Regions from separate parts of the Bradyrhizobium sp. USDA 4451 genome, predicted to be linked through region 1. Evidence: riboswitches for the same ligand, from Rfam matches in the RefSeq annotation. Region 1 holds a riboswitch; each other region holds the start of a gene.
What was found. A riboswitch is a leader RNA that binds a small molecule or an ion and turns the genes downstream of it on or off. The one in region 1 is predicted to bind cobalamin.
Positions count from the first base shown of each region.

Region 2: it holds a riboswitch for cobalamin, as region 1 does, so the genes downstream of both, ACVMB0_RS01175 (ribonucleoside-diphosphate reductase subunit alpha) here and ACVMB0_RS10075 (TonB-dependent receptor) in region 1, are expected to answer to the same signal.
Region 3: it holds a riboswitch for cobalamin, as region 1 does, so the genes downstream of both, ACVMB0_RS36910 (HoxN/HupN/NixA family nickel/cobalt transporter) here and ACVMB0_RS10075 (TonB-dependent receptor) in region 1, are expected to answer to the same signal.
Region 4: it holds a riboswitch for cobalamin, as region 1 does, so the genes downstream of both, ACVMB0_RS21810 (DUF1636 family protein) here and ACVMB0_RS10075 (TonB-dependent receptor) in region 1, are expected to answer to the same signal.

Region 1 is NZ_JBTRCH010000001.1:2,196,489-2,204,145, reverse strand. It holds gene ACVMB0_RS10095 (MBL fold metallo-hydrolase) at 140-1,180, shown strand; gene ACVMB0_RS10090 (ABC transporter substrate-binding protein) at 1,359-2,195, opposite strand; gene ACVMB0_RS10085 (ABC transporter ATP-binding protein) at 2,195-2,968, opposite strand; partial or broken gene ACVMB0_RS10080 (FecCD family ABC transporter permease) at 2,965-4,009, opposite strand; cobalamin riboswitch at 4,122-4,319, shown strand; gene ACVMB0_RS10075 (TonB-dependent receptor) at 4,428-6,692, shown strand; gene ACVMB0_RS10070 (hypothetical protein) at 6,857-7,030, shown strand; gene ACVMB0_RS10065 (hypothetical protein) at 7,193-7,657, opposite strand, start outside.
Region 2 is NZ_JBTRCH010000001.1:282,379-290,035, reverse strand. It holds gene ACVMB0_RS01185 (hypothetical protein) at 193-2,520, opposite strand; gene ACVMB0_RS01180 (radical SAM/SPASM domain-containing protein) at 3,477-4,358, opposite strand; cobalamin riboswitch at 5,710-5,925, shown strand; gene ACVMB0_RS01175 (ribonucleoside-diphosphate reductase subunit alpha) at 6,023-7,414, shown strand; gene ACVMB0_RS01170 (ribonucleoside-diphosphate reductase subunit alpha) at 7,308-7,657, shown strand, end outside.
Region 3 is NZ_JBTRCH010000001.1:7,879,902-7,887,558, reverse strand. It holds gene ACVMB0_RS36930 (hypothetical protein) at 535-996, shown strand; gene cysD (sulfate adenylyltransferase subunit CysD) at 1,247-2,146, shown strand; gene cysN (sulfate adenylyltransferase subunit CysN) at 2,146-4,032, shown strand; gene ACVMB0_RS36915 (hypothetical protein) at 4,141-4,338, shown strand; cobalamin riboswitch at 4,530-4,727, shown strand; gene ACVMB0_RS36910 (HoxN/HupN/NixA family nickel/cobalt transporter) at 5,132-6,187, shown strand; gene ACVMB0_RS36905 (flavin monoamine oxidase family protein) at 7,006-7,657, shown strand, end outside.
Region 4 is NZ_JBTRCH010000001.1:4,751,747-4,759,403, forward strand. It holds gene cbiB (adenosylcobinamide-phosphate synthase CbiB) at 1-784, shown strand, start outside; gene cobD (threonine-phosphate decarboxylase CobD) at 794-1,759, shown strand; gene ACVMB0_RS21800 (cobyric acid synthase) at 1,756-3,204, opposite strand; gene cobO (cob(I)yrinic acid a,c-diamide adenosyltransferase) at 3,216-3,869, opposite strand; cobalamin riboswitch at 3,906-4,116, shown strand; gene ACVMB0_RS21810 (DUF1636 family protein) at 4,209-4,583, shown strand; gene cobW (cobalamin biosynthesis protein CobW) at 4,580-5,614, shown strand; gene cobN (cobaltochelatase subunit CobN) at 5,614-7,657, shown strand, end outside.

The DNA.
Region 1 (7,657 bases):
TCGCCCCTTCGAGACGCCGCTGCGCGGCTCCTCAGAGGTGAGGGGTCATTTCTGTTCAGGGATGGATTTGCTTTGAATGGACCCTCTCTATGAAATAATATCCTCTCCACGACTCGTCCCGGAGAATAGGTAAGCCGTCATGATCTTTCGCCAGCTCTTCGACAGCGTGTCCGGCACCTACAGCTATCTGCTCGCCAGCCGCGCCGGCGGCGAGGCGCTGATCCTCGATCCGGTGCTGGAGAAGGCCGACCGCTACTGCAGGCTGCTAAGGGAACTCGACCTCCGGCTGGTCAAGGCCGTCGATACCCATCTGCACGCCGATCACGTCACCGGCCTCGGCGAGCTGCGCGACCGCACCCAGTGCATCACCATCATGGGCGAGCAGAGCAAGGCCGACGTGGTCTCGATGCGCGTTGCCGACGGCGACAAAGTAACGATCGAGGGCCTTTGCCTGGAGGCGATGTACACGCCCGGCCACACCGACGATTCCTACAGCTATCTGATGGGCGACCGCGTGTTCACCGGTGACACGCTGCTGATCCGCGGCACCGGCCGCACCGATTTCCAGAACGGTAGCGCGCGGGCGCAGTACGATTCGATCTTCAACCGCCTGCTCAAGCTGCCCGAGGAGACGATGGTGTTCCCCGCGCATGACTACAAGGGCGACACCGTCTCCACCATCGGCGAGGAGAAGCGCTACAATCCGCGGCTGCAGGTCAAATCGATCGACGACTATGTCGAGCTGATGAACAACCTCAATCTGCCGAACCCGAAGCTGATGGATGTCGTGGTGCCCGCCAACATGCATGTCGGCCTGCACCAGGACGAACTCGCAAAAGAAGGTCTCTCGCTCAACGCGCGCGATGCGATCGCAAGCCTCGGCCGGCCCGATGTCCTGTTGGTCGATTTGCGCGAAACAGCTGAGCGCGCCAAGCACGGCACGCTCGCCGGCGCGCTGCATGCGCCCTATCCGGGAATCGGCGCCGGCCTGCTGCCCGGCGGCATGCTGCGCGAAGTGGCGGCCGCGACCGGCCGCCGCGTCGTGTTCTTCTGCGCATTCGGCGAGCGCTCGGCGATGGCGGTGGCCGCCGCGAAGAAGGCGGGGCTAGCCAACACCGCGCATATCGAGGGTGGCATCGACGCCTGGAAGAAGGCCGGCGGGCCAGTCGTGATGGGATAGTCGAGCCAACTGCGCGCGTATGACCATCACCGTCACCCTGAGGAGCCGCGAAGCGGCGTCTCGAAGGGTCGACGGCCACGCCGCGTCCGCGAACATTTGGAGAGATCCGGGCCGTGCATCCTTCGAGACGCGCTACGCGCTCCTCAGGATGACGGGACTTAGATGCGGGGCACATCAACTACCGCGTCACGCGCTGCAATTCTTCCGTCAGCCGGTCCAGCGCATCCGCCAGCATCACGCCGCCGCACACTGTGAGCCGCTCGGGCAGCACGATGCGCTTGGGCTCCGGATAGAAGCGCTCCAGCGCCGGATGCAGCAGGAAGGCGCGGCCCTCATCCTCGGCGCGATCGCCGGCCTCCGATACCAGGATGAAATCCGGCCGCAACTTCACGATGGCCTCGAGCGAGGCAAACCCGCCCGGGCCGAGGCCGAGCTCACCGGCCGCATTGGTCAGGCCGGTTGCCGCCAGCAGCGAGTTGATCAGGCTGTTACCTCCCGGCACGAAGCCGCGCCGCTCCAGCGGCAGCACGCGGTAATGATGCGCGCTCGCCACCGCACGCGCCCGTGCGATCGCCGCATCGAGCCGCGCGATCTCCAGCTCGGCGCGATCCGGATGCTGCACCACATCGCCCATGGCGCGGATTTGATCCCTCACCTCGTCCAGCGTGCGCGGTACCGTGAATTCGACGAGGTGCAGCCCCTGGCCCTTCAGCAGGTCACGCGTCGCGCGCTTGTCGAACAGGCTGACCACGACGATGTCTGGCTTGAGCAGCAGCACGTCCTCGGCCTCGCCCGACAGGCGCGGAAAGTTTCGCGCTTTCTCGGCTGCCCAGGATTGCCAGGCATCGCGCGAAAAGCGGCTGAGGCCGAGGATCTGATCCGGGTCGGCGAGCGACAGCACGAGCTGGTCGCTGCAGACATTCATCGAGACGATGCGTGGGCCGGCGGCGGACGCGGCACCAAGCGACGTGATCCATGCCGCCGCGGCCAAGGCTGCGAGACGCCACGCGCGCATCAGACGTCCGCCCATGGCACGATGACCGCCTCGCGCTGGAATTCAGCGCGGTAGGCGCTGACGCGGAATACGCTGGCGAGAACTGCTTCCGACAGTGCCTCATCAGGCGCGCCCTGCGCCGCCAGCCGCCCCTCCGACAGCACCAGCACATGATCGGCGAAGCGCGCGGCGAGGCCGAGGTCATGCGTCACGACGATCACCAGCACGCCGGTGTCGGCGACGTTGCACAGCTTCTGCATCACGTCGATCTGATGGCGCGGATCGAGCGAGGCGGTCGGCTCGTCGGCGAGGATCACCGGCGCCTCGACCGCGAGCACCCGGGCCAGCGCGACACGGCTGCGCTCGCCTCCGGACAGCTCGGTGACGCGGCGATCGCGGAACTCGGTGACATCGACGGCCTGCATCGCCCGCAGCACCGCCTCCATATCCCTGGGCGACAGCCGCGCCGGATCGGTCGCGCCATGTGGATAGCGGCCGAGCGCCACGATATCGCGTGCCGGCAGCGGCCAGTGCACCATGTGCCCCTGCGGCAGATACGCAAAACGTTTCGCACGCTCGCGCAGCGGCAATGACGCCAGAGCCTCGCCGCCAATCCTGATCTCGCCGTCAGACGGGATCAGGCCAGCCAGCGCGCGCAACAGCGTGGTCTTGCCGGCGCCATTCGGTCCGACCAGCGCGACTAGGTGACCGGCCGCGAGCGACAGCGAGACATCGTGCAGCACCTTGCGGCTGCCGAGCGAGGCGTTGAGCGCTGTGGCGGAGAGCAGCGTCATGCCACGCCTCCGCCGAGCGCGCGGCGCTCGCGCATGATGAGGTAAAGAAAGAACGGCACGCCGATGATCGAGGTCAGCACGCCGACCTTGATGTCCGAGGTCGAGGGGATGATGCGCACCGCGATATCTGCGGCAAGCAGCAGCGCCGAGCCGGTCAGCGCGCTCGGTACCAGCAGCCGTGCGCGGATCATGACCGATCACCGGGCGCATCAGATGCGGCGCGACGAGGCCGATGAAGCCGATCGTGCCGGTCACCGCGACCGCGCCGCCGACGCCGAGCGCGACGCCCGTGATGACGAAGAGCCGCAGCCGCCCGACATCGACGCCGAGGCTCTGCGCCGCCTCCTCGCCGAGCGTCAGCACACGAAAGGCGCTCGCCTGGCTGAGCAGGATGGCCGCGCCGGCGACGATAAAGGGCAGCGCCAGCGCCACATGCTCGAAGCTGCGGTCCTCCAGCGAGCCGAGCAGCCAGAACGCGATCTCCAGCACCACGAACGGATTGCTGGAGAGGTTCATCACCAGCGCGGTCGCGGCACCCGCAAAGCTCGAGATCGCAAGCCCTGCGAGGATCAGGATCAGCAGCCCGGCATTGCGACCGGCGATCGCGAGCAATGCGAACACCGAGCCGAACGCGGCGATAATCGCCACTGCCGGCAGCGCGTAGGACCGCACATCGGCGAGGCCGAGCGCGATCACCAGCACCGCGCCGAATGCCGCCGATTGCGGCGCGCCGAACAGCGACGGCGAAGCCAGCGGATTGCGCAGCAGGCCTTGCAGCGCCGCGCCCGACAGCCCGAGAATGCCGCCGATCGCGAATGCCAGGATGGTGCGCGGCAGCCGGATCTCGCGCACGATGACCTGCGCGACGTCGCTGCCGCCACCGAACAGCGCCTCGATCACCGCGAGCGGCGACAGCCGCACCGGCCCGATGCCGAGCGAGAGCACGCACAGCAGAACCACGAGCGCGAATAGCGCCGCGGTGGCACTCCACCGCCGCCGCGCCGCGATCTCGGCCGCCAAGGCAAAATCCTGCACGCTCATCTCATCCATGCTCTTACAGCCATCGCCGTGGCAGACAAGCGACACCCGACAAAAACCGTGGCCGTGCGGCCATTGCCCGACTTCCGCCGGATTGACTTTGCTGCCCGGCCGAACCCTAGATGACCATGACGGTTCTTTCATGAGATGAAAAGGGAATGCGGTGCGGGGAAACTTCCCCAACGCCGCGGCTGCCCCCGCAACTGTATGCGGTGAATCCTTCGTCACAGGCCACTGGGAATCTCGGTCCTGGGAAGGCGACGAAGGGTAACGACCCGCGAGCCAGGAGACCTGCCGTCAGCCGTGGTCACACGCGAGGATGCCGGTCGGGGAGTACAGGCATGAGCTTCACCTGATGCTGCAAGCACATGGTGAGACTGCTTCGCGGTGACGTGCCACTGACGTTACCGAGGTCTCGCCTATGTTTTCCTTCCCACCCGACCGGCACCGCGCGCTTCTGCTCGCGTCGACGATCATCTTGCCGACGATCGTCCTCTCAACTGCGCGGGCGCAGCAGGCGCCCGCTCCCGATCAGCTGCCCACGATCGAAGTCAGCCGATCCGGCGACCAGAACGTTACCCGCGCCAAACCGCCCGCTGACGAGACCCCGGCCCCACGCCGCCCGGCGCCGGGCACCACGCAGAGCAGCAACGCGGGCAGCGGCGCCGGATCGAACTCGGCTGGAGCCGGCTCGGCCACGGGGACCGGCGGCAGCAGCGGCGGCCGCCAGTTTGCCGGGGTCGTCGGCTCCTCCTCGACCGTGATCACCGCCGACGACATCGCGCATTCGCCGTCGCAGTCGCTGCCGGAAATCCTGGCGCAGGTGCCGGGCGTGCAGCTGCAATCGCTCTATGGCGGGCCGAACGGCGCCAAGACCTCGGTCGACCTGCGTGGCTTCGGCGCATTCGCGACCGACAACACCCTGTTCCTGCTCAACGGCCGCCGCCTCAACGACGTCGACAAAGCCGGCTTCGATCTCACCACGATCCCGCTCGATTCGATCGAACGGATCGAGATCGTCAGAGGCAACAGCGGCGCGGTGCTGTACGGCGACAACGCGGTGGGCGGCGTGGTCAATATCATCACCAAGGCCGGCGCCGGCGGTCCGCCGGCCACGATGCGCACCGAGGCCGGAGTTGGCTCGTTCAACACCCGGATGGCCGCGGTCTCCGCCGCGCTGGATTCGGGACCGTGGTCGACCTCGTTCCATGGCAACGGCATCAAATCCGACGGCTACCGCGTCAACAATGCGCTCGACCAGCGCAACGCCGTCGGCAACGTCAACTACACCACGCCGGATCTCACCGCCTTCGTCACCGTCACCGGCAGCGACCAGAAGCTCGGCCTGCCCGGCGGACGGCTGGTCGATCCGTCGATCGGCGTCAACGAGTTGCTGAGTGATCGTCGCGGTGCGGCGACGCCGTTCGACTATGCCAACCAGCAGACCGCGAGCGTCACCACCGGCTTCACCAGAACGCTGGTGAACGGCGTCGACCTGATCGTCGACGGCGGCTGGCGGCAGCGCGAGACGCAGAGCGGCTTCTTCGGCACCGTGCCGACCATTAGCTTCGCCTCGACCTACAATGACGCCGCGCTGCACACCTGGTCTCTGACGCCGCGGCTCAGCGTCAAGAATGTCATGCTGGGGATGCCATCCACGATCCTGACCGGCATCGACTATTACGATTCGACCTTCCGTGAGGCACGCGGCGCCTATCAGGGCGTCGATCCCACCCACGTCTACAACATCGAGCAGCAGAGCGTGGCCGGCTATTGGCAGCACACGTTCGGCTTGCTGCCGACCATCGACTTCTCCTACGGCGCGCGGGTGCAGAACACCCACGTCTCGGCGCGCGATCGCTACGATCCGAATGCGCCGTTCGCTTTCGACACGCAGGCGGCACCGCTCGACAGCAACGAGACACAGTACGCATTGCATGTCGGTGTCGAGCATCGTTTCACCGACACCTTCTCGGCGTTCGGTCGCGCCGCGCGCGCCTTCCGCACGCCCGATGTCGACGAGCGCGTCGCATCGGGGCCGGCCTTCGATCCGCTGACATTCGCCCCGATTCCGCAGAATTTTCAGCTCAAGACCCAGACCTCGCAGGACGTCGAGGGCGGTTTCCGGGTCAAGACCGCTCGCTTCCAGATCCAGACCAGCGTCTATCTGATGGATCTCGAGAACGAGATCCATTTCAATCCGGTGCTGTTCTACAATGTTAACCTCGATCCCACCCGCCGCTACGGCTCCGAGACCAGTGCTTCGCTGAAGATCAGCGACACCGTCACCCTGCGCGGCGGCATGGCGATCACCCGCGCGGTATTTCGCGAAGGCATATGGGCCGGCAACGACGTGCCGCTGGTGTCGCGCAGCACCGGCAATCTCGGCGTGACCTGGAACATCTGGCAGAACTATCTGGTGTTCGATGCCACCGCGCGGGCCTGGAGCTCGCGCATCATGGACAACGACCAGGCCAACACCCAAAGCAAAATCCCCGGCAACGCCACTGCCGATATCAAGCTGAGCGGACAAGTCGACCGCTTGTTCTGGTCGCTGAGCGTCAACAACCTGTTCAACGCGCTGTACTACGACTACGCCATCGCGAGCTCGTTCACGGAAGGCCGCTTCTCGGCCTATCCGCTGCCCGGCCGAACCTACATGGTCAAGGCCGGCGCGACGTTTTGAGAGCACGATCCGGAAAAGTGAGGACAGGTTTTCCGAAAAGATCATGCTTAAACAAGAGAGGGTGTGGCGGGATGTGACCCCGTCACGTCGTCTGCTCACATGACGAGCGCTCGCAAACTGGAGTAGAATTGCCGCAGCTGATTTGACCCGTGCAGGGGAAACGCATGGCCAAGGCCGGAAAGACGAGTAAGGGCGGCGCCAAGATCAACGAGAAGACCGACGACAAGGTTAAGGTGCCTCCGCCGCCTGCATCAAAGCAGGACGACGAGTATTACGAGGATGGCGACATCGCCACGCCGAAACTCGACCGCTACGGCAATGATGACGAGCCGTTGTGAGGGATAAGCGATATATGTCGTCGTCGTCCGGCGAAAGCCGGGACCCAACCACAGGATTGAATTGTTGAAGCGCGCTGTAGTCCCGGCACGTCGTAACAATCACCGCTGGTGGTTATGGGTCCCGGGTCGCGCTTCGCTTGCCCGGGACGACGTGGGATGGAGCTAACCGAAATCCTCGCTCTCGATCTTTGCAATACTCCCGCGATCGAGCAGATGCGCGCCGAAGCCGCCGCGCGCCAGCGATGAGGCGATCGGCGGCGAGGCCAGCAGCAGCGCGGTCGTCATCGCCAGCGGCACGGCGCTGAGCCAATCGAGCCGCACCGGCGTCAATTCCTCGGTGCTTGCCCGGTAGAGGCCTCCGCCCGCGGCGATGCGGCTGCACTCCCGGATCAGGTCGCGCCGCGTGCCGTCGCGCGATGCGCTGCCGAGCAGCGCCTGCATGGCCAGATGCGTCCGCACCCCGGCGCGGCTCTCGGCCAGCGGCGTCGGCGCTTCATCGAGAGAGACGCGCAGCAGCAGGTCGACCAGATCGGTGCCCGACCGGTACGCATTCACAGGCTCGACCAGCCGCGGATTGCAATCGATCAACAGCGGCGTCGCGCTGTCGAGCGGCATGATGATGTCGAC
Region 2 (7,657 bases), 1.9 Mb from region 1:
GACGTGTTGGCCGTCACCGACGTTGAAGGCGAAGATGTCCAGCGGCGTCTTTGAAGGTCTTCTCCGCGCTCGCGGATACAGTTTGCCGAGCTCTCTTCTGATGCGCTTGCGGTCTTAAGTTCTCTAAAAGCAAACGCTTCGATGTGATTTCGCGGCCTGAGTAGCCGTACAAGGTGCCAACGAGCACCTCACTCAGTCAAATTGCGGCCGATGAAATAGAAGAATGCGGCCTCCGGGTAAGCTTTCGGCCGTGTAGGGCTGACCGTGGATCAAAAAACAGGTCATGGGGACGCCCTGGCTCGGCAGAAGGCCCAGGTCTTGGAGCATGTCGATCACGAAAGGCGAAGCCTCTCGGGGGCCGTGCCTCCAGTCTGGGCCGAACAACTCTCCGAGTTCAGGCATTTGCGGGGCCGGCTGATGGCTCCATGCCGAAGCCGCAGACGGCAGTGGAAGGTTTGGCTCCAGTGTCGAAGGGGCGTCCTTTCGTAATTCGAGCGTGGCGGGTGGATTAAACCCGGATACAGGGCCGCTATAGATATGCGGGGGAGCCGTCGGCGTCACAAGCGCAGCTTCACCCCGCAAAACGAACCCAGGGTGGTGGATAAGTTGAACGTCGTTGGGCCCTCTCGGTCCCAATACAGCCGTGTAGCGTTCACCGGCAATCTCATAGTTCATCACCGGATTTTCCGCATCAGGCAAGAAGTCCCAATTACCCAACTGAGAAAGCATCATGTCGGGTGCCGGCTGGGTGCAATGGGAAAAGTCCTTCGGCACGGCGAATGAAACATCAAACGTGTCGCCGACGGCGAGAGAGCGCAGATGAATAAGCTGAATATCATTGTGTCCTCCGGGTCCTAACACGGCAGTATAGGGCTCGCCGTGAATGTCGTAGGTCTTCACCGGCTGCGTCGCGTCCGGCAACAGACCCCAATGGCCCAGTTTGGAGCGCATCATATCCGGCGCGGGCTGGTTGCCGTGGGAGAAGTCATCTGGAACGACCAAAGAAGCATCAAAACTTTCGCTGGCTGGGAATGGCGTTGTGGCCGGGGCGGCACCGCCTTGGTCCATCGTCCGTGCGAGGTATTCTTCAGAGGCAAGGTTCCGCAGTCGCGAGTTCGGCTGCGAGGTTGCAGCATCGAGAAACTCTTCTCGGCCGGCACTTTCAATGGGCAGGTTGGCAGTTGACTCCAGTTCCCGCAAAAACTCCGGCACAACAAGATCGTCCGCGACCAGGAAGCCCTCCAGATCCGCGGCTTCGAAAAGCTGTTTCTGGGCTATGCTTTGCACGGGCGAAGGGACGACCAGATTCACCCGCGACGCCGGTTCCGGTGCATCGAAGGCCATCCCCGGCAGCAAATCATCTCGATCGATGCCATGGAAAAGCGCCGCTTGGTCGGCGCTTTGCAGGTTCGAATGGGAGGCTGCGCTCATCGTTCGCCAAAGCGCCGATTGATCGTAGGGTGCGGCTGCCATCAGGCTCTCGCGATCCGTAGCATCGAAAAGCTCTTCCTGAGCAAAACTCTGTACGGACGAGAAAGCGGGGGCGCGCATTCCCTGCCAAAGTAACGGTGCATCGAAGCAGGAGACCGCAAGCTCTCCGCTCCGCGCCGCGTTGTCGAAAAGCAGATCCTGCGCGACACTTTGTGGGGGAGAATGAGCGGCCAAATCCATTTCACGCCAAACCTCCGGAGCATTGAGATTGCCAGCCAGCAATACGCCCTGATCCGCAGCATTCTCCAAAAGCTGGTTCTCGACAGTCAGCATGGACGAACGCGCGGCCGGCTGAGTTGGCGGATGCGAGCCACCTCCTTGTCCTTCTAAATTGTCCTGCCTGACGCCCGCGCGATAGTCGCGGAGTCTGTTCAAAGCGTAGCGGAGTTTCGTGTCTTTCGGGAACAAAGTATCGGCGTGACCGCGCAACTTGTCGGCACTGAGCCTGGCAATGGACAGGGGGCGGAGAGCTGAGGCCAACTTCCGAAGACTGCTTGCGTAATTTCCGGCCGTTTTCGCGTCGATCCCTCGACCGAAGCCTGCCTCGGTGGCCTTCCTAATGAGGCGTTCGTCTTCGTTCGATGGACGGTAATGTGTCGCGGTGATCCGAGCGGCGGCGCCAGGCTTGCGGTAGCGGCTGACCATCGACAATGCTGGGGCGATAACCTTATCGTTTGGCAAGAGCTTCTTGGCGCAATCGAGCAACGTATCATCATCGAGGGCTGCCATGGATTTGCCATCCTCCTTCAGAGCCTCAGCCAACTTGCGAAGGCGGCGATCGTAAATGCTGATGGTTGTCGGCCCGGGCAGTGTTCCTCGCTCGAGGGCCACACCAGACGCTGCCTGGATCAGGCGATCGTCTTCCTCACTAACATCGTAAAGCTGCCTGTGATCATATATAGGCCCCAGCTGTTGCACGTCTGCGAGCTGCTGCTCAAAGTGGACTTGCTGCGGTTGCGGCTGTTCCACGGTTGTCTCAGACGCAGCGGGACGATTACCGGCAGGGTTGATATTGTCAAATTGGTTCATGGTCGCGTCTCCGCTTGCATCGGTCTCGGCGCCTCGGTACTAGCGGTGGCTGTCCAAAACCTGACGTGGCCCCCAAGCACGACAGAGAATGATAGCGAACAAGGGCGGCACCCAAGGCGATGCTGTGTGTTCGCGTCGCGAAAAGGAGAGCGCAGGATGACAAATCCTTCAACTGAGGTTCGAACTGAAATGCGATGCGAGGACCTCGATCCAACGCTCAGCTCGCGATCGCGACGATCCCAGGCCTGTCATCGTGATGATCGGTCTGCCATTGGCCGAGTTCGCGATTGATGAGAGGAGAGCGTATCGCTCCTTCAGCCGGATAATCCCTCCCCCCATGAGAACGGTCGTCGGCCAATACTGTTTGCGCTATGAGCGTCCTATTGAGCGGAAGATCAGCGTACAATGTCGCAGTTGATTCTGCGGCAGCATCTCACGATGCGCAGGTGATGACCTTCCGGGGAACGAGTTGTCGGATGCCCACATCGCACGGTTTGTGGGAGCTGACGGCACCGGCGCCGCCGTGTGCGGGTCTTCTTGGGACGATCCGCAAGTCGATGTCGTTGTGATCGATCGTGGATGGAATATTCTGTAGCTATTCACCTTGCTGAATTGCAAGCGCAACGTTGGTCGGGTCAAGGCGGGCATGTGGGGCAGGCCCGTTACGCTCTCTTGTACTCTCGAAACTTCCATTGGAGAGCGGCTCGTTGAATTACTGAACACGGCAAGGGCTTTTGGATCAATCGAGAGGCACGAGATCAACCGCGAGGCCGAATCGTTCGTCATCCTGCCGGAAAAGCATCTACCACCTCCAGTCGCACCAGTTGAACATAGGCGATCCTCGGGGCTCTCTTACGGGCGGGCCCCGGCTCGTGCATTTCGCCGAAGCGCGCTCTGATCCGCCTTCTGGCACTAGTCCAGCTGGTGCGGCGAGCTTCCATTGGTATGGCCATTCCTCACAGCGCGCGGGCAGGGGCCCTACAGCATTCCGGCTCCGGTTTGGCAAATTCACACGTCCTGCAAAGTAGAAAGCCATCCGTACCGTTCATGCGGTCGGCGATTTCGCTAAAGATCCGGCCTTCGAACAGATCTTCGTACTCGTCGCGCAAAAGATTCCCAATGACATGACGCCGCTCAAAATCCATGCAGCACAAAGTAACATCGCCGTTTGGAAGAAGGACATTCCGATGTTGCTGTTTCCCATTGCATGTCAGAGTGCCGGCGATCGGCTGCCGCGGGGTGATCATTTTCGGATCTATATGTCCTCGCCTGCTACTCAGCGGCCGCAAGCGTTGCAGCTTTTTGGCGGGGATTACATCGGCTAGATCAGGATGGATTTTACCCAGGATCACAAATTGAATCGAGGGAATGTTTGCCTCAATCAGTCGGCGCATGACATTGATGTAGTTTTTTCCGACGAGGCGGCTGTTCATATAAGTGCCATCGTCGGGAACGTGCACGACGAAAGTCTTGAATCGGAGCATTTGCAGGCGTCGAACGTCAGTCCTGTTCATTCCAACAAGGGTCGTGAAGATCCGGACGTCGTGGCCGCGTGCGTAAGCATGCTCAACCATCGTGCTGCAATGCGGATGCAACCAGGGTTCCGAATATCCGGAAAAACTAATGCCAGTAGCTGTCGGTACGCGTGAGAGACATTGCTTGAAATCCTGAACACCCAGATGCTTGGCTTGGGATACGGGCCTTTGGCGATCTGCAAACTTGTCCTGGGAGCAATAAGAACATCTGACGATGCAGCCGGTGGTCGTGGTTATCTCCAATACCCGATGGCCGGGCTCAACCACACGCAACTCTTGTAAGACCCTAGGGTATGCCGTCATGTATCTGGTCCTTTCAGGTGCCGGAGCAGGCAATTGCCGCAGATCGAGCGCAGCTAACGCAGCGTCGCGCCTTGCCTGAAACGATCGCAACCGGAGTTTGGACGTTGGGCCAGATGCCTTGAATGAAGCCCGTGCCTTGCCACGCTGGTTTCGACAACAGGGTACAGGAGGACCCGTCCGGCGCTCCTCTCTCTGGGCGTCGATTGCCGCCTACCACCATGTCTGCGCCTAGCATCCTCCTTTCCTCCAGAAACACGTCAGCTCGACAGCTCTTAATGTTGTCGAGGAGAGCCGCAAATCGGGCTCCGGGAGGTGCTCGATCCTGAGGACCACATCATCTCCGTGTCGCCGGACCGGGCAGTCAATCGCCGACATGGGACCGCCCAGAGGCGACATACGTTGTTCCGATCGGGTCCGAAATGCCAAGCTTGTTTGCCAAACAGTCGTGGCTTGCGCCGAATCCTGCAACATGACGTCGGGTACGATTCAAGCGCGTCGGGCGTGATCCAGCACGGCCCTGGAGGCTTTCGCGTGCTGCGAAGAGTGCTCTGGGTCGCGATGAGAGGCGCGACGATCCGGAAATCCTGATGGACGCGGCCGAGTAGGACCAACCTGACTTCTTTGGGCACCGAACAGTAGGCGAAGCCTTTATCGGCAGATCGCGAGAATGGGCCAGACAATTGGTCCGCTACAAACATGCACCGGGCACGTGCCGAATTGATCAGAAGGGCGGCGACCTAGATGCGCCGCGACCAAATCGATCTGCTATGCGCGCCGAACAGCAGCTATACTGGCTAGAAAGATATTGACCAGGCGATCTCGGTGGGACGGACCTGCTCCTTCATTGTGAGACAAGGCTTGCGCCGACGGTAAATTCACGAAGGGAGCCGGTTTCGTCGCGCTTACAGCGGCTTAGCCGCTGCGAGCTCGATGAGCTTTCGTGTTCTTCAGGGCCCTCAGCCGTTCGAGCAGCGAGATCGCGCGGGGAGCGTCGTGCGTCGAGGAGCTGACTGCGTCGGCTACGTCCATGATAGCTTTCCAGCGCCTTAGACACGATTTCATCTGGATCGTTGACGCTGATAGCTTCGAAGATCTTGAGCTGAAGATCCGCTCATACTCATCGGAACGGAAAAAACGGTCTCAGAGCCTTTGGTAGGGTCTACGTTCCAGATCAGCATAGACTGATGAATGGTCGGCCGGATTTCTGGATTGATTTGCCTGAATAGCGTGTATGGATAGCGGAACATACCGGTGCTCGGCGCCGGCCGCTCCATTCATTGACTTCGCGGTGTCCTCTTCTGAAGCTTCATGTACCCCAAACGAGACTTGACGAATCTCGGCATGTGACGCCTAGATGTAGATCTGTCATGGTTCTTCCATCCTTTATCTTGTAGGACAGGAAGCTAAGAGGGAACCTGGTGCGCCGAACGGCTACTCCGGGGCTGCCCCCGCAACTGTAAGCGGTGAGCGGTTGTCATCATGGGCCACTGGCGCAGAAACGCGCCGGGAAGGTCGACAGCCGCAGCGACCCGCGAGCCAGGAGACCTGCCGCGACAGAACAAACGTCCTCGGGCGGGGTGCCCCGGTGGAGCGCTTGCACTGAGGGACGTTTGTCTCCCTGCAAGTCGTCCGCGGCCCCGGCTCCAAACATCGCGGGGTTGCCGATGTCGCCGTCTTTTGATTTCGATCAGCAGGGTCATCTCGTTACACCATCCAGTGTGCGGGCAGCGCAAGCACAGGCAGAGCTTGCCCCGCTTCAGCGGTCTGTTGCGCAGCCTCCATCGCTGGCCCCGCTGCCGCGTCCCCTCGCGCCAGCTCCAAAGCCGTCTGACCTTGCCCTTGATCGATCGCGCGACAGCCTCCTGACATCGTTCGGCAAGCTGACATTGACCGACCGTTATCTGCTCGCGGGCGAAGGCGTCCAGGACATGTTTGCGCGGGTATCGTGCGCGTTTGCGGACGATGTTGCACATGCTCAGCGTCTATATGATGCAATGTCCCGACTGTGGTTCATGCCGGCGACGCCGGTGCTCTCGAATGGCGGCAGCTTGCGTGGTCTACCCATTTCATGCTTCCTCAATTCGGTCTCGGATTCGCTCGAAGGTATTGTCGGCGTCTGGAACGAGAACGTCTGGCTTGCCTCCAACGGCGGCGGCATCGGTACCTACTGGGGGAATGTTCGCTCGATCGGCGAGAAGGTGAAGGGCGGTGTCACCTCGGGCATCATCCCGTTTATCCACGTCATGGACGGCCTGACGCTGGCGATCAGTCAAGGCTCGTTGCGGCGCGGCTCGGCGGCAGTCTATCTCGATGTCCAACATCCCGAGATAGAGGAGTTCCTTGAGATCCGGAAGGCGTCCGGCGACTTCAATCGTAAGAGCCTCAACCTGCATCACGGCATCAACGTTACTGACGAATTTATGCATGCCGTGCGAGCCGGGACAGCGTTCGCGCTTCGCAGTCCAAAGACCAGCGAAATGGTTCGCGAGATCGACGCTCGCCAGCTGTGGCAACGTATCCTCGAGAACCGCCTGCAGACCGGCGAGCCTTATCTCTTGTTCATCGACACCGTGAACCGCGCCCTTCCCAAGCACCAGCGCGACCTCGGCCTCAAGGTCTCGACCTCCAATTTGTGCAGCGAAATTACCCTGCCGACCGGCATCGATCATCGCGACGAGGAGCGCACCGCGGTGTGCTGTCTCTCATCGCTCAATCTCGAGACATGGGACCGGTGGAGCGAGGAGCCGGGCTTCATCGAAGACATCATGCGTTTCCTTGACAACGTGCTCACCCACTTCATCACGGTGGCGCCGGAGGGCATGAGGCGTGCCCGCTATGCTGCCCTACGCGAGCGCTCCGTCGGCCTAGGCGTCATGGGCTTCCACTCGTTCCTTCAGGCCAAGGGCATTTCCGATGGAGAGCGTCCTGGCCAAGTCGTTCAATCTGAACATGTTCCGGAAAATCCGGCGGGATGCCGACGCGGCGTCGGTAATTCTCGCTCGCGAGCGCGGCCCTTGCCCGGATGCGCTGGAACGCGGCGTGATGGCGCGCTTTAGCCATAAGATCGCAATCGCGCCGACCGCCTCGATCAGCATTATCTGCGGCGGCACGAGCGCTTGTATCGAGCCAGTCCCGGCCAACATTTACACCCATAAGACATTATCTGGCGCCATCTCGGTGCGCAATCCGCATCTCGCCAGGGTGCTCACGGCCAAGCGCGCCAACACCCCGGCGATATGGCAGTCGATCATAGCGCACGAGGGATCGGTCGCTCATCTCGACATCCTCTCGGAGCACGA
Region 3 (7,657 bases), 5.7 Mb from region 1:
CCGGCCGGGGGCAGATAGTTGCGGCGGGGCGATAGCGCGCGCTGAAAGATTCGATCCGCCTGGCATTTCAGATGTCCGCCTGTGTGCTTCCTTGTCCCTCTCGCCGAGCTCTCCGTTCTAGCGCCGGACTCTTCCGGCCTATGCCAAGACAGCGAAGTGCATGGTGCATGTCGCATTTATGCTTTCAATGGTCGAGGAAAGCGGCAGCACGTCGACTGCACATAGCAACTTCCCATGTGCCGCGCGCAGGTACCTGCTAAGCATTAGAATTCTTTGCAGCCTTTCGAATCCGAAGCCAGTCTTCGCGCAATTGCGCTGGCCCTTGACTTCATCTCGACTGTCGAGCAATCGGGGGCATCGTAGCTGACAAATGCGTCTGCGATCTCGCCCAATCGATCGAACCGAACGGCTATCGAATCATGAGCCGCAAATCCCTGTCGCAGCGATAGCTGGGGGGATCGCAAAATCCTGGAACGAAATGCGATCGATCAAAGCTCTGTCAAGACATGGCAATCCCAACTAAGCATCGAAGAGATGCAAACTGTGACCGATCTGGTCGGCACCAGGCTTCTGACAGAACTGGGATATGAGGCGGAGCTGCTGCAAGCACAGCAAGCCGGAGTTGTGGATAGGGGGCCTCGGCTAACTGAACTTCATCGACAAATATTCCAAACTTGGCGGAATTTGCGAACTGGAAAGGCGGGTGCATTGTGCGGGTTATCTCAATCCGGGCAAGTCCACCCTGCTCCGCAGGTTCCGGAGACCTTTCGTTCCACGTGCGACATGTCCGTGGTCCAGCCGCAGGATCTGTCCGCCGCCAGTATTGCGGAAAATTTGCGGCTGGCCGATTCAATGAGAGCGCAGTTGCAACAGGCACTGTTGGCGTCAGAAGCTGATCGAGCCGCAGGGCTGGATGCTATTCGGACTCGTGATGCGGCGATCGAGCTCTTGCGAGGTGAGGTCGCGCGGCTTGAGCAGATCGTCAATATGGCTTAGGGTGATCTGGATGCTTGCGATCAAAACACGCTGGCTGATTTAGCCAGGCCCTCCCCCCAAACGAACTGATCTACGCCAATAGCGTGTGAGGCAGGCGCCGGCGGCGCCACGATAGAACGCGACATGCCCGGGGTGTGTCAGTCGGTCTGCTGCCCAACCGGTCAAGCGCACCGGCGAGCTCGCTCCGCACCCGACTTCCTCCTCTGGGCCGGCGCTGCAGAACCGAGATCCTGCATCGAAAAGAACATATATGCTGCCAAAACATCTGCGCCGTCTTGAAGCTGAATCGATCGAAATCATGCGTGAGGTGGCCGCCGAGTTCAAAAGGCCGGTCATGCTTTACTCGATCGGAAAAGACTCGAGCGTGCTGCTGCACATAGCGATCAAGGCGTTCTATCCGGCAAAATTGCCGTTCCCCCTGCTTCACGTCGACACGACTTGGAAGTTCCGCGAGATGATCAGCTTCCGGGACGCGACGGCCAAACGACTCGGCGTCGAGCTGATCGTCCATGTGAATGAGGAGGGCATTGCGCGCGGAATCAATCCGATCGACTCCGGCTCGGCGCTTCATACCCAGGTGATGAAGACCGACGCCCTGAAGCAGGCGCTCGAGCTTTACGGATTTGATGCCGCGCTTGGCGGAGCCAGGCGTGACGAGGAAAAGAGCCGCGCCAAGGAACGGATACTGTCCTTCCGTTCGGCCGGACACGTATGGGACCCCCGCAACCAGCGGCCGGAGCTCTGGAGCCTGTTCAACACACGGATACGCCAGGGCGAAAGCATGCGCGTGTTTGCGATGTCAAACTGGACCGAGCTCGACGTATGGGAATATATCATGCTCGAAAAAATCCCGGTCGTCCCGCTCTACTTCGCAAAGCTAAGACCGACGGTACGCCGAAATGGCGCGACGATCCTGGTCGACGACAGGCGATTGCCGCTCAACTGCGATGAGACGCCGCAAATGCGCATGATCCGCTTTCGCACGCTGGGATGTTATCCCTTGAGCGGGGCCATTAAATCCGATGCGACGACGATCGAAGAGGTCGTCGCAGAAATGCAGACTGCGACGGTGTCCGAGCGTCAGGGGCGCCTGATTGATACCGATGAAGCCGCTTCGATGGAGAAGAAGAAGCGGGAAGGTTACTTCTGATGATTTCCATAGCATTGTCGAAACCTGTCCACCCTGGTGCAAGGGACCAGCTGCGCTTCATAACATGCGGCTCGGTGGACGACGGAAAATCGACCCTGATCGGGCGGTTGCTGCACGACAGCAAGATGATCTACCAAGATCAGCTTGTGGCAGTGAAACGCGACAGCGTCAGGCATGGCAGCGCCGACATCGACTTCGCGCTGCTCGTGGACGGGCTCGAGGCCGAACGGGAGCAGGGTATCACGATCGACGTCGCCTACCGTTTCTTCACGACGCCGCGGCGCTCTTTCATGGTGGCTGACACTCCCGGTCACGAGCAGTACACCCGCAACATGGCGACCGGCGCCTCGAATGCGCAGCTCGCAATCATCCTGATCGATGCCCGCAAGGGCGTGTTGGTTCAGACCCGCCGCCACTCCTTCATTTGTTCGCTGCTTGGCATTCGCCATGTTGTGCTGGCAGTGAACAAGATCGACTTAGTCGCATACAGCAAGGTTGCTTTCGATCGGATCGTCGCCGACTATCTGGCCTTTGCCGCCGGCCTTGGCTTTAGCTCGATTGTTCCGATCCCGATCTCTGCCCGCCACGGCGACAACGTCGTCGACCGGTCCGCTCATACCAAGTGGCATCATGGTCAATGCCTGATGGAGCATTTGGAGAGCGTCGATATCCAGTCCGACACCGCAAGCCAGGCTTTCCGCTTTCCAGTCCAATGGGTGAACCGGCCCGATCCGGATTTTCGCGGCTACGCCGGATCGGTGGCTTCCGGCAGGATCTCGGCAGGCGACGAGATCGTCGTCGCCGCATCCGGACGTACCACCCGCATCAAGCGGATCGTGACCCATGATGGCGACCTTGTCGACGCCGAAGCCGGCGATGCCGTCACCATTACGCTGGAAGACGAGATCGACATTGGCCGTGGCGATCTTCTGACGCGACCAACCGAACGACCCAGCGTCGCCGATCAATTCGCCGCTTATCTGATCTGGATGGACAACGAGTCGCTCGCTCTCGGACTAAATTACATCCTGCGGATTGGCTTGCAAACGGTCGCCGGCAGCATTACCGCGATCAGGCATCGGATCGATGTCAACACATGTGAGCACCTGGCTGCCGAGACGCTTTCTCTCAATGAGATCGCGTTCTGCAATATTGCGACTGCACTGCCCGCCGCATTCGATCCTTACGACGTCAACCGGAAAACCGGATCATTTATCGTCATTGATCGTTGCACCAATCGCACCGTCGGCGCCGGCATGATTGCGTTTCCGCTGCGGCGGGCCACCAATGTTTCCTGCCAGGCGCTTTCGGTGGGCAGGAGTGAGCGCGCCGCGCTCAAGGATCAGAAGCCTTGCGTCGTCTGGTTCACCGGTCTGTCTGGCGCGGGAAAGTCGACGATCGCCAACATGGTTGATCAGAAGCTGCTCGCAATGTCGCGGCATGCCATGCTGCTGGATGGTGACGACCTCCGGAACGGATTGAACGCGGACCTGGGCTTCTCGAAGGCTGCGCGGGTGGAAAACATTCGGCGTGCCGGACAGGTTGCCAAGTTGATGCTGGACAGCGGCTTGATCGTGATCTGTTCGTTCATCTCCCCCTACAGGTCCGAACGAGATATGGTTCGCAGCCTGATTGGTAAGGACGAGTTCATCGAAGTCTTTATCGATACGCCAATCGAGGAATGCGCAAGGCGGGATCCAAAAGGTCTCTACTCAAAGGCAAAAGCCGGTGAGATCAAGAACTTCACGGGCATCGATGCGTCCTACGAAGCGCCGATAAGGCCCGAGATTCATCTCAGGACAATGGAGCACGCGCCAGAGCAAGCAGCGGAAGTCGTCGTCAACGCCGTGATGGCGCGCGCAGTCCTCTGCGACGAGCGGCGATAACCTGCCGATTCGTGGTCGCGGATGCCGCTCTCCTGCCTACTGGCCTGCCGAAGGCGACTCGGGTTAGGTGCGAGCATCGATCGGATTCGTCGATGCTAAGGGATTAAGATGGTTGCATCCACTCGTCGATTGCCCGCTTTCGGTTATGTGCTCGAAGTCGACGGTCAATTGAAAACCGAGTTCGCGACAAGAGACGGCGCCTGGGCAGGAGCGCAAGAGCTTAAGAAGCGCCGTCCCATGCTCCAGGTCAAAGTCTATGACGCCATGACGAAGGACAGAGACGAAGTCAGCCTTCCAGTCGCCTAAGTGTCTTCAAGCGTCCTTTTTTCTTCGTGGGGCTAGCGCCGGGCCGAGTTACTGTGCAGGCAGAGCCGCAGCGTCTTGGAGCCTCGATCTCGTCCGCAATTCCGAGATTGAGAGGCAAAGTTATCTCTTTTTCCTCAGCCACGGCGTCTCGCCTGTTCGCCGGCGACTACTTGACGCGCCCTCTGAGGCCATTTCGCTTTGTCATCGGTAGTGTTCGAAAGGCTATTCAAGGGCGCTCGGTGGGTTCTGGCAGGACAATGCCGGAGCGGCCCTGCGCAACTATAAGTGGCGCGGCGATGACCATTCCATACCACCGGGATTCGCAATTCCGAGAAGGGGCAAGAGCGGCGAACCGCAGCCAGGAAACCTGCTAGCAGCCATTGTCATGCGCAATGCGTCGGACGGGGTGCTCTGAGGCACTGGTTGGCTCGCTAAACTTGACTACGGCTCAGATCGAGGTTGCAACGTCAACGCGGCGGCGCAATCGCGCGACACGAGCTCACGGCCGATATAAGCCTGACGAAGCGGTCGAGCACGTTAGCCGAGCAGAGCGGCACGAAACCTGCACCGCGAAGGAGGCACTAGCCATGAAAAGTAGGAAATGCCACTCAACTCCACTGCCGTTGCGACCAGCGCAATTGTCCACCTCGTGCTGCGAATGGTCATGATCATCGTATGCTGTATCCGTCGGTTCGTCTTCAGTCTGACCGGACCGGCTTTGGCGTGCGCGGCGCCTATGCAACGAGGGACGTTCGTAACCAAACTCATCTAGATGCGCTACCGAAGCAAGATCATGTTCTCATATCTAACGCTTGCCTTAGACGACGGATCGGCGGCCTCGCGTAGTCGAATCATCTCGCTCTATGCCTTCTTGTTGGCCATCAATTGCTTGGCCTGGACCTGGGCCATCGTAGCGCTGTCCGACAGGCCGACGCTGCTGGCGACAGCCTTGCTGGCCTATGTGCTCGGCCTTCGGCACGCCGTCGATGCCGATCATATCGCGACCATCGACAATGTCGTTCGCAAGCTGATGCAGGATGGCAGGCACCCTCTCGCGGTCGGACTTTTCTTCGCCTTTGGCCATTCCTTGTCGGTTGCAGTGGCGGTCGCCGCGATCGCAGCTGCGGCGCTCGCCCTGCAAAGCGGTTTCCAGGAGTTCCGGGCGGTTGGCAGCATCATCGGCACCGGCGCATCAGCCTTCTTCTTACTGACGATTGCCGCCATCAACCTTGTGATCCTACGGGATGTCTGGCGGAGCTTTCAGCGTGCGCGGCGTGGCGAACGAATTGGAGAGCATGAGTTCGATCTGCTTCTGTCTGGTCGTGGCTTGCTGTCCCGGCTCTTGCGCCCACTGTTTCGCATGGTGACGGCGAGCTGGCAGATGTTCGCGATCGGTCTGTTGTTCGGCCTCGGATTTGATACCGCGACGGAAATCAGCCTTTTCACCGTCGCAGCCGGGCAAGCTTCGGGAGGGCTAGACTTCACTACGGTGATGATATTTCCGGCTCTCTTCGCCGCCGGCATGATGCTCGTCGATACGACCGACAGCGTCTTGATGGTCGGCGCGTATGGCTGGGCTTTCCTCAATCCGATCCGCAAGATCTGGTACAATCTGACCATTACGGCGATCTCAGTCGTCGTGGCGCTGCTGATCGGCGGCATCGAGGCACTTGGCCTGCTCGCCAACAAATTAGCGCTTGAAGGCACCTTCTGGAGCGCGGTGAACGATCTCAACGGCAGCTTGGCCAATTTCGGCTATCTCGTCGTCGGCGTCTTCCTGGTCAGTTGGGCGCTGTCATTTGCGATCTATCGCTGGCAAGGACTCGAAAAGCCGCTCAAGCCGGGGTGAACTCATACAACCAATCATCGCACGTCTTCGGCGTCATCAGCTCCGTGCGTCGGACATCGAACAATGTCGGGTTCAATACCACCAGCGCAAAAGCGACTTCGAACTAGCCGATCGCTGGCGTTCAAAACTGCGAATAGTTTACGCTCTGGCCAAGCGCGGTTAGTCCCGGCGCTCCACTGGTTCGCTGTGTCCGCAATCGCCGGCGGAGCGGCTTGGTTGTGCGACTAGAACCAGAAACCTCCGATATCGAGCTCGAAAGTCGCCAATGAAAGAGCGGCAACATCTCTGAGGAGATCAGTCATCGTCTGGCCTACCGCACATCTGGGCTAGTCGGCTTCTCCACCTATCGATGTCGTAAAATATTGGCATCGCTCTTGCTGGTGCACTTTAAGAAGTCGCTCGAGGGCTCGTGCCGCGTGATCAACTGCTTCGTTTTCCGTCGAACGGCTATACGTGTCCGGCAAGCGCCTCGATGAACGAAACGTGCGCATCTTCGACGCGTCGAGATATGATCGACGGCTCGCTAATCGTCGCCAGAGGTGACCGGACGTTGGTTCATCAACTCAGGTGTACTGACCAGCTCCTGCGACCGCGGATCGGCCTGCCTACCTCAAGACTGCGGATAGATAGCTATGATTGTTTTATCGACGGCGATCGACGCGGTACACGACCAATGTGGGAATGAGATAATCGAAGACGATGTCGCAGGCACACCGCGGCGGCGCCACCAGTCTGCACTGCAGCGTGCGCACTTTCTTGAAACTGATCGCACGAGCCGTTTGCCTTCGTCATCGAAATCAACGGCTGGGTGAACGCAGGTGCAGAATGAATTTGTGATCAGGCGACGGGATCTGCTCGCGCTGATCGGCACCATCGCCGGCAGTTCGGCGATGTATCACGCAATGACGAGCCTCGGCTTCGCATCCGAGTCCGCCTACAAGGGGCCGCTCAAGCTCGCGGGCGACGTCAAGGGCGCTTCGGTGTTGGTTCTCGGCGCTGGTCTTGCTGGCATGACGGCTGCGCTGGAACTGCGCAAGGCCGGCTACAAGGTCCAGATCCTCGAATTCAACAGCCGTGCCGGCGGTCGCAACTGGTCGATCCGTGGCGGGGACAGTTTTGTCGAGCTCGGCGGTTTTAAGCAGGCCTGCCAGTTCGAGCCGGGGCTCTACCTCAATCCCGGTCCGTGGCGGATTCCCTGTCACCACCGGGCGCTGCTCGATTATTGCCGCAGGCTCAATGTGACGCTGGAACCCTTCATCCAGCTCAATCATAATGCCTATCTGCACGCGACGCGCGCATTCGAAGGCAAGCCGCAACGCTTTCGCAGCATCAAGGCGGATTTCCAGGGCGGCGTGTCGGAGCTGCTCGCGAAAGTCAGCCAGCAGGGCAGGCTCGAGGAGTTCGTCAGCAAGGAAGACCAGGAGATCCTGCTGCAAGCGCTGCGCGACTGGGGCGCGCTGGATCGCGATT
Region 4 (7,657 bases), 2.6 Mb from region 1:
GCTTCGGCGCGGGGCGGGCATTGCGGCTGCCATCCTGGTGATCGCAGCGGCGACGGCAATCGGTTGGGCGGTTCAGTCCGCGCTCGCATCTGGCTGGGTGCGCGTTGTTCTTGTGGGTGTTCTGGCGTGGCCGCTGGTGGCGTTGCGCTCGCTGCATGACCACATCGCTGCGGTGGCCAGTCCGCTCGCCTCCGGCGACGTTGCGGCCGCACGTCTGGCGGTCGCGCAGATCGTCGGCCGCGATCCGGCAACGCTCGACGACGCTGGCATCGCGCGCGCGACCATCGAGAGCCTCGCCGAGAATGCCTCCGACGGCATCGTGGCGCCGGTGTTTTGGGGCGCGCTGTTCGGCCTGCCGGGAATTTTGGGCTACAAGGCGATCAACACGCTGGACTCCATGATCGGGCATCGCAGCGAGCGGCACGAGGCCTTCGGCTGGGCCGCCGCCCGGATCGACGATCTCGCCAATCTCATACCGGCACGGTTGAGCGGCCTCTTGTTCGTGCTGCTCGCCCCGAACCGTTCGTGGGCATGGACATGCATGCTGCGCGATGCGCGCCGCCATCGCTCGCCGAATGCCGGTTGGCCGGAAGCGGCGATGGCCGGCGCGCTCGGCGTGCGGCTCAGCGGTCCCCGGATCTATCACGGTCACGTCGCGGATGAGCCGTGGCTGAATGAGGGGGCGCGTGATCCGCTTGCCGTCGACATCTTCGCGGGGCTGCAGCTTTATCGTCATGCCATGATGCTGCTGGCCGGGGTGTTCGTCGCCCTGGCGTTGCTGTAAGAGCGGCACATGCAAGAGCACGGCGGAAATCTCGACGTCGCCCGGCAACGCTTCGGCGGCGCTGCGGAAGAATGGATCGACCTGTCGACCGGGATCAATCGGGTGCCTTATCCCTTGGTCGACGTCACGCTGCGGCAATGGAGCGCGTTGCCGTCGCGATCCGAGATTGAATCGCTGCACGCCGCCGCGCGTCATGCCTATGGGACAGAGGCGCCGATCGTGGCGATGGGCGGTGCGCAGGCCGCCATTCAGTTGTTGCCCCGTCTGGCGCCGCGCGGACGCGCGCGCATCCTGGCGCCGACCTATAATGAATATGCCGCGGTGTTGTCGGCGGCAGGTTGGGATGTCGCCGAGGTGTCCGATCTCGCCGCGCTCGCGGGCGCCGATCTTGCCGTCGTCGTCAATCCGAACAATCCCGATGGACGGCAGCATGACCGGCGCGAACTGCTCGCGCTGCTGCCGCGCGTCGGCCGGCTCGTGATCGACGAGAGTTTTGCGGATGCCGTGCCCGACCTGTCGCTTGCACCGGAAGCGGGACGAGCAGGCCTCCTGATCCTGCGCTCATTCGGCAAGTTCTACGGGCTCGCCGGCCTGCGGCTCGGCTTCGCCGTTGGTGGCGAGGCTGCCATCACCGCGCTTGCCGCGATGGTGGGCCCATGGCCGGTTTCGGGCGCCGCAATTGCGATCGGACGGCGCGCCTTGCTCGATCAGGACTGGGCCAAGGCCACCGCTGCACGTCTGGCGGATGACTGCGTCAGGCTCGATACAGAGACGCAAGTGCAGGGCTGGAAGCTGGTCGGCGGCACGTCGCTGTTTCGTCTCTACGACGTCGGCGATGCGCTGGCTGCGCAGGCGAAGTTGGCCCGTGCGCAAATCTGGTCGCGCGTCTTCCAGCAGAAGCCGGACTGGCTGCGCTTGGGCCTGCCGGGCAGCGAGCCTGAATGGTCACGTCTTTCCGCTGCGCTGTCGGTTTAGCGCGCCAGCGCCAGCAGGCCTTCGACATCGAGATGGGTCTCGATGTGTTCGGCCAGCGCGTCGAGCGCGCTCTCGACCCTGGCGCCATAGGGCTGATCAGCGGCGGGGATGTCGAGCCGTGCGAGGAAGGCCTTGCGGAAATCGTCCGAGGTGAACAGGCCGTGTAGATAGCTGCCCTGAACCCGCCCGTCGGCGGACACCGCGCCTTCAGCCACGCCGTCGAGCGATGCAAAAGGCCGCGCGCGATCCGTGCCGTCGGTGCGCCCGATATGGATTTCGTAGGCGCTGATCGGCTGGCCGGTCGCGGCGTGTACCGCACTGACGCGGGTCAACGTCTTCTGCTCGGTCATGGTGGTCGTGACATCGAGCAGCCCGAGGCCGCGCGTTTCGCCGGCGGGACCCTCGATCCCCTCGGGGTCGGCGACGATCTGTCCGAGCATCTGGTACCCGCCGCACAGACCCAGCACATGGCCGCCACGGCGATGATGCGCGAGCAGATCGATATCCCAGCCCTGCGCACGCAGGAAGGCGAGGTCGCCGCGGGTCGATTTCGAGCCGGGCAGGATGACGAGCCGCGCATCGCCCGGAATGGCTTGACCTGGACGCACCATCACGAGATCGACGTCGGGTTCGAGCTTGAGCGGATCGAGATCGTCGAAATTGGCGATCCGCGACAGCGCTAGAAAGGCGATCTTGCATCGGCCGGGCCTGCGCGCCTCGCCGAGCCCGAGCGCGTCTTCGGCGGGCAACTCGCCGGCGCGAGCGAACCACGGCAGCACGCCAAAGCCGCGCCAGGCGGTGCGGGCTTCGATCAGGCGGTAGCCGTCATCGAACAGCGAGAGATCACCTCGGAATTTGTTGATGACAAAACCCTGGATCATCGCGGCATCGTCGGGATCGATTACCGTCCTGATGCCGACGAGCTGCGCGATCACGCCGCCGCGGTCGATGTCGCCGACCAGCACCACCGGGACGTCGGCCCGGCGCGCAAAGCCCATATTGGCGATGTCGGACTTGCGCAAATTGACCTCGGCCGGGCTGCCGGCGCCTTCGACCAGCACCAGGTCGGCGCGCGCCTTCAGCCGCTCAAAGCTCTCCAGCACTGCGCCCATCAGCGACGGCTTCATGGCGGCATAGTCCCGCGCGCGGGCGGTCGCGATGCGCTTGCCGTGCACGATGACCTGGGCGCCGACATCGGTTTCCGGCTTCAGTAGCACCGGGTTCATATCGGTGTGCGGCTCGACGCCGGCGGCTAGCGCCTGCAAGGCCTGCGCGCGTCCGATCTCGCCGCCGTCGATGGTCACGGCCGCGTTGTTCGACATGTTCTGCGGCTTGAACGGCAGCACGCGGAGGCCGCGTCGCGTGGCGGCGCGCGCGAGGCCGGCGACGATGAGCGACTTGCCCACGTCCGAGCCCGCTCCCTGGATCATCAACGCGCGCGCCATGGTGCTGTCCGTCAGAACTCGACGCCCGGCTGCGCCTTGATGCCGGAGCGGAACGGATGCTTCACCAGCGTCATCTCGGTGACGAGATCGGCGATCTCGATCAATTCGTCCTTGGCGTTGCGTCCGGTGAGCACGACATGTGTCATCGGCGGCTTCGACGTCGTGAGGAATTGGACGACATCGGCGATTGCGAGATAGTCGTAGCGCAACGCGATGTTGATCTCGTCGAGCACCACCATACGCAGGCTCGGGTCGGCGATCAGCTGCTTGGCCTTTTCCCAGCCCGCTTGGGCGGCTGCAATGTCTCGGGCGCGATCCTGCGTTTCCCAGGTAAAACCTTCGCCCATCGCGTGGAATTGACAGAGGTCGCCGAAATGCCCGGTGAGCAGGCGGCGTTCGCCGGTATCCCAGGCGCCCTTGATGAACTGCACCACAGCACAGGGAAAGCCGTGCGCGACGCAGCGCACGATCATGCCGAAGGCGGAGGACGATTTTCCCTTGCCGGCGCCGGTATGAACGATGATCAGGCCCTTTTCGCCGCTCTTGGTCGCCATGATCTTGTCGCGAGCGACCTTCTTTTTCGCCATCTTGGTCGCGTGGCGCGCGTCCAGCGACGCATCGCTGCTGACGATCTCGTCTTCGGCCCCGTTTCCTTCAGACGTCATGGCGTTCCTTCGGCTTGACAAGTTCGAGCCGCGGACGAATGGTGGGCCCGCGTTGGTTCCTGTCCTATGACAGGCGAAGAGGGAATGCGATAGGGCTCAAGTCGGGCCTGAAAAGCAGCCGCCCCCGCGACCGTGACCGGAGAGATGCCCAAAGCCACTGATTCCCCAAAGGGATCGGGAAGGCGGGGATCAAAGGGAGAAATCCTGCTCCGCAAGCCGGGAGACCTGCCAGCGCAGCAGTTGTGAGACCGGCGGACGGGGTGTTCCGCGACGGGGAACGAACCTGTTCGCATCGGTTCGTGTGCCTCATCGCTTCCCGTTGTCAATCCAGGAAGGGCGATGAGCGTTACACTTCATGTCTGTATCACCTGCCGCGCCGGCCAGACGCTGGGCGAAGGTGAGGCCGCGCCCGGTGCGCGCCTGCATGCCGCGCTCGTCGAGGCCGGCGTGCCTGATGACGTCAATCTGGTTCCCGTGGAATGCCTGTCGGCGTGCAGCCAGGGGTGCTCGGTCGCGCTCAGCGCGCCGGGGCGATGGTCCTATGTCTACGGCCGCTTGTCCGAAGCCAATGCCAGGGATGTGATCGCCGGCGCGTCCGCCTATGCGGCGGCGCCCGACGGCATCGTGCCGTGGCGCAGCCGTCCCGAAATCTTCCGCAAGCAATCGCTCGCCCGCATTCCACCTCTTCCCGTCGTGCCGGAGGCCGCCGAATGACTACCCTCGCCAAGGTTCCGGTCACCGTCGTGACCGGCTTTCTCGGATCCGGCAAGACGACGCTGATCCAGCACCTGATCCGCAACGCCAACGGCAAGAAGCTCGCGGTGCTGGTCAACGAATTCGGCAGCGAAGGTGTCGATGGCGACATCCTGAAATCCTGCGCCGATGCCAATTGCCCGAGCGAGAACATCGTCGAGCTCGCCAATGGCTGCATCTGCTGCACCGTCGCCGACGATTTCATCCCGGCGATGGAGCAGTTGTTGGCGCGACCCGTGAAGCCCGATCACATCGTGATCGAGACATCGGGCCTCGCTTTGCCGAAGCCGTTGCTCAAGGCGTTCGACTGGCCGGAGATCCGTTCGCGGATCACGGTCGACGGCGTGATCGCGCTGGCCGATGCCGAGGCCGTCGCCGCCGGCCGCTTTGCGCCTGACGTGGCCGCGGTCGAGGCGCAACGCGCGGCCGATGAGAATCTCGATCACGAGACGCCGCTGTCGGAGGTGTTCGAGGACCAGATCGCCTGTGCCGATGTCGTGCTGCTGACCAAGGCCGATCTCGCTGGGGCGGAGGGGATCAAGGCGGCGAAAGAAGTGATCGCGGCCGAGATGCCGCGCGAGGTGCCGATGCTGCCGATCGTCGACGGTGCCATCGATGCCCGCGTGATCCTGGGCCTTGAGGCGGCGGCGGAGGATGACCTCGCGTCACGGCCCTCGCATCACGACGGCGAGGAGGAGCACGAGCACGACGATTTCAATTCGGTGGTGATCGATCTTCCGGAGGTTACGGATATCGATGCGTTGGTGGCCTCGATCAAGGGGTTGGCGCGCGAGCAGAACGTGCTGCGCGCCAAAGGCTATATCGCGGTCGAAGGCAAGCCGATGCGGTTGCTGGTGCAATCGGTCGGCGAGCGGGTGCGGCATCAGTTCGACATGCCCTGGGGCATGCGCCCGCGGCAGTCGAAGCTGGTCGTGATCGGCGAACACGGCGATATCGATGAATCCGCGATCAGGGCGCGGCTTGGTGTCTGATGCATGTCGTCTTCCGCGAGAGCCGCGGCCTTGAAGAGACCGCGACGCCAAGGGACCTCGGCCAGGATCCGGCCGATCTCGTGGTGTTGTCGTTTTCCGACAGCGATCTCGCTGCGTTCGCGGCCGGTTGGCGTCGCGGCCGCGCCGCGCTGCCGCCGCTGCGGCTCGCCAATCTCGCGGAGCTGCGCCATCCGCTGTCGGTCGACACCTATATCGAGCGGACGCTGTCGCACGCGCGCGGCATCCTGATCCGGCTGATCGGCGGCGAGCCCTATTGGTCATACGGGCTGGCCGCGGTGCACCGTCTGGCAAAGGAACGCGGCATCGCTTTGGTGGTGCTGCCGGCGGACGGACGCGACGATCTGCGGCTTGATGAATTTTCGACCTTGCCGGTGTCGACACTGCGTCGCCTGAAAGTGCTGTGCGACAAGGGCGGGCCGGTTGCCGCACAGGCCGTGATCGCGCAACTGGCGCTGGCGTCCGGGCTCTATGCCGGACCTGTTGTCGGCGAGATCGATCTTCCCGAGATCGGCGTCTACGATTCCGGGCGCGGTGCGGTCGCGGCGCTGCCGGCGTCGGATGGCCGGCCGCTCGTGCTGGTGACCTTCTATCGTTCGTATCTGGCGGCCGGCGACACGGCGCCGGTCGATGCACTGATCGATGCATTGCGGGCGAAGGGATTCGAGGCCCACGGCGTCTTCGTCACGTCGCTGAAGGCGGCTGGCGTCGCCGATTGGCTGCGCGGCCAGTTCGTGCGATCCCCGCCGGCCGCCATTGTCAACGCAACCGCGTTCTCCGCGGCTGGCGATGACGGCGCGAGCCCGTTCGACGCCGTAGCGTGTCCGGTGTTCCAGGTCGCCCTATCCACGGCGCGGCGCGAGGATTGGACGGAGTCGCTGCGTGGCCTTTCGCCCGGCGATTTGGCGATGCATGTCGTGCTGCCGGAGGTCGACGGCCGCCTGTTTGCCGGCGTCGTCAGCTTCAAATCACCGGGCGAGCGCGATGCCGATCTGCAGTTCGCGCATCTGGCACATCGGCCGGATGCCGAGCGCGTCGCAGCTGTTGTCGCGCGGGTCGCAGCCTGGCATCGGCTTGCGAGCAAGCCGGCGCAAGACAAGACGCTCGCGCTCGTGCTCACGAACTACCCGGGCCGTCCGCATCAGATCGCGCATGCCGTGGGCCTCGATGCGCTGGCTTCGGTCGAGACATTGCTGGCCGATCTCGCCGCCGCGGGATTTGATCTTGAGCCGGCGGGGTCGCTGGGCAACGTGCTGCTCCGCTCGAAACTGACATGGGGCGTCGCCGACTATCGCGCGGCGATCTCCGGCCTCCCGCAGCAGCTGCAGGACGATCTCGCGCGCGCATGGGGCGCGCCGGAGCATGATCCGGATTGCCGAGACGGCGCCTTCCATTTCGCAGCGATCGAATGGGGCAAGTCGGTCATTGCGGTTCAGCCGGAGCGCGGTGAGGTTGGGCAGCGCGACGCCGATTATCACGATCTCTCGCGCACGCCGCGCCATGCCTATGTCGCGTTTTATCTGTGGCTACGGCAGCAGGACATCGATGCCGTGGTCCATATGGGCGCGCATGGTACGCTGGAATGGCTACCCGGCAAGTCGGTTGCGCTGTCACCCGTGTGCTGGCCGGAGGCGCTGATCGGCGATCTGCCTGTCGTCTATCCTTTCATCGTCAACGATCCCGGCGAGGCGGCGCAGGCCAAGCGCCGGATCGGTGCGGTGACGATCGGTCATCTACCGCCGCCGCTGGCGCAGGCCGCGGTCCCGGAAGGCTTGCGTAAGCTCGAGCGCCTGCTCGATGAATATTCGACTGCCGATGGCCTCGATCCGGCGCGGCGGCAGCGCCTGATTGCAGCGATCCGCGAGGAGGCGCGGATCGCAGGTCTGGAGGACGATCTCGGTCTCGCGGCGTCGGTCTCGGCCGCCGAGGCGATTCCGCAGATTGATCGTTTCGTCTGCGATCTCAAGGAAAGCCAATTTGGCGACGGCCTGCATGTGTTCGGGCAGGGCGCTTGCGCCGACGCGG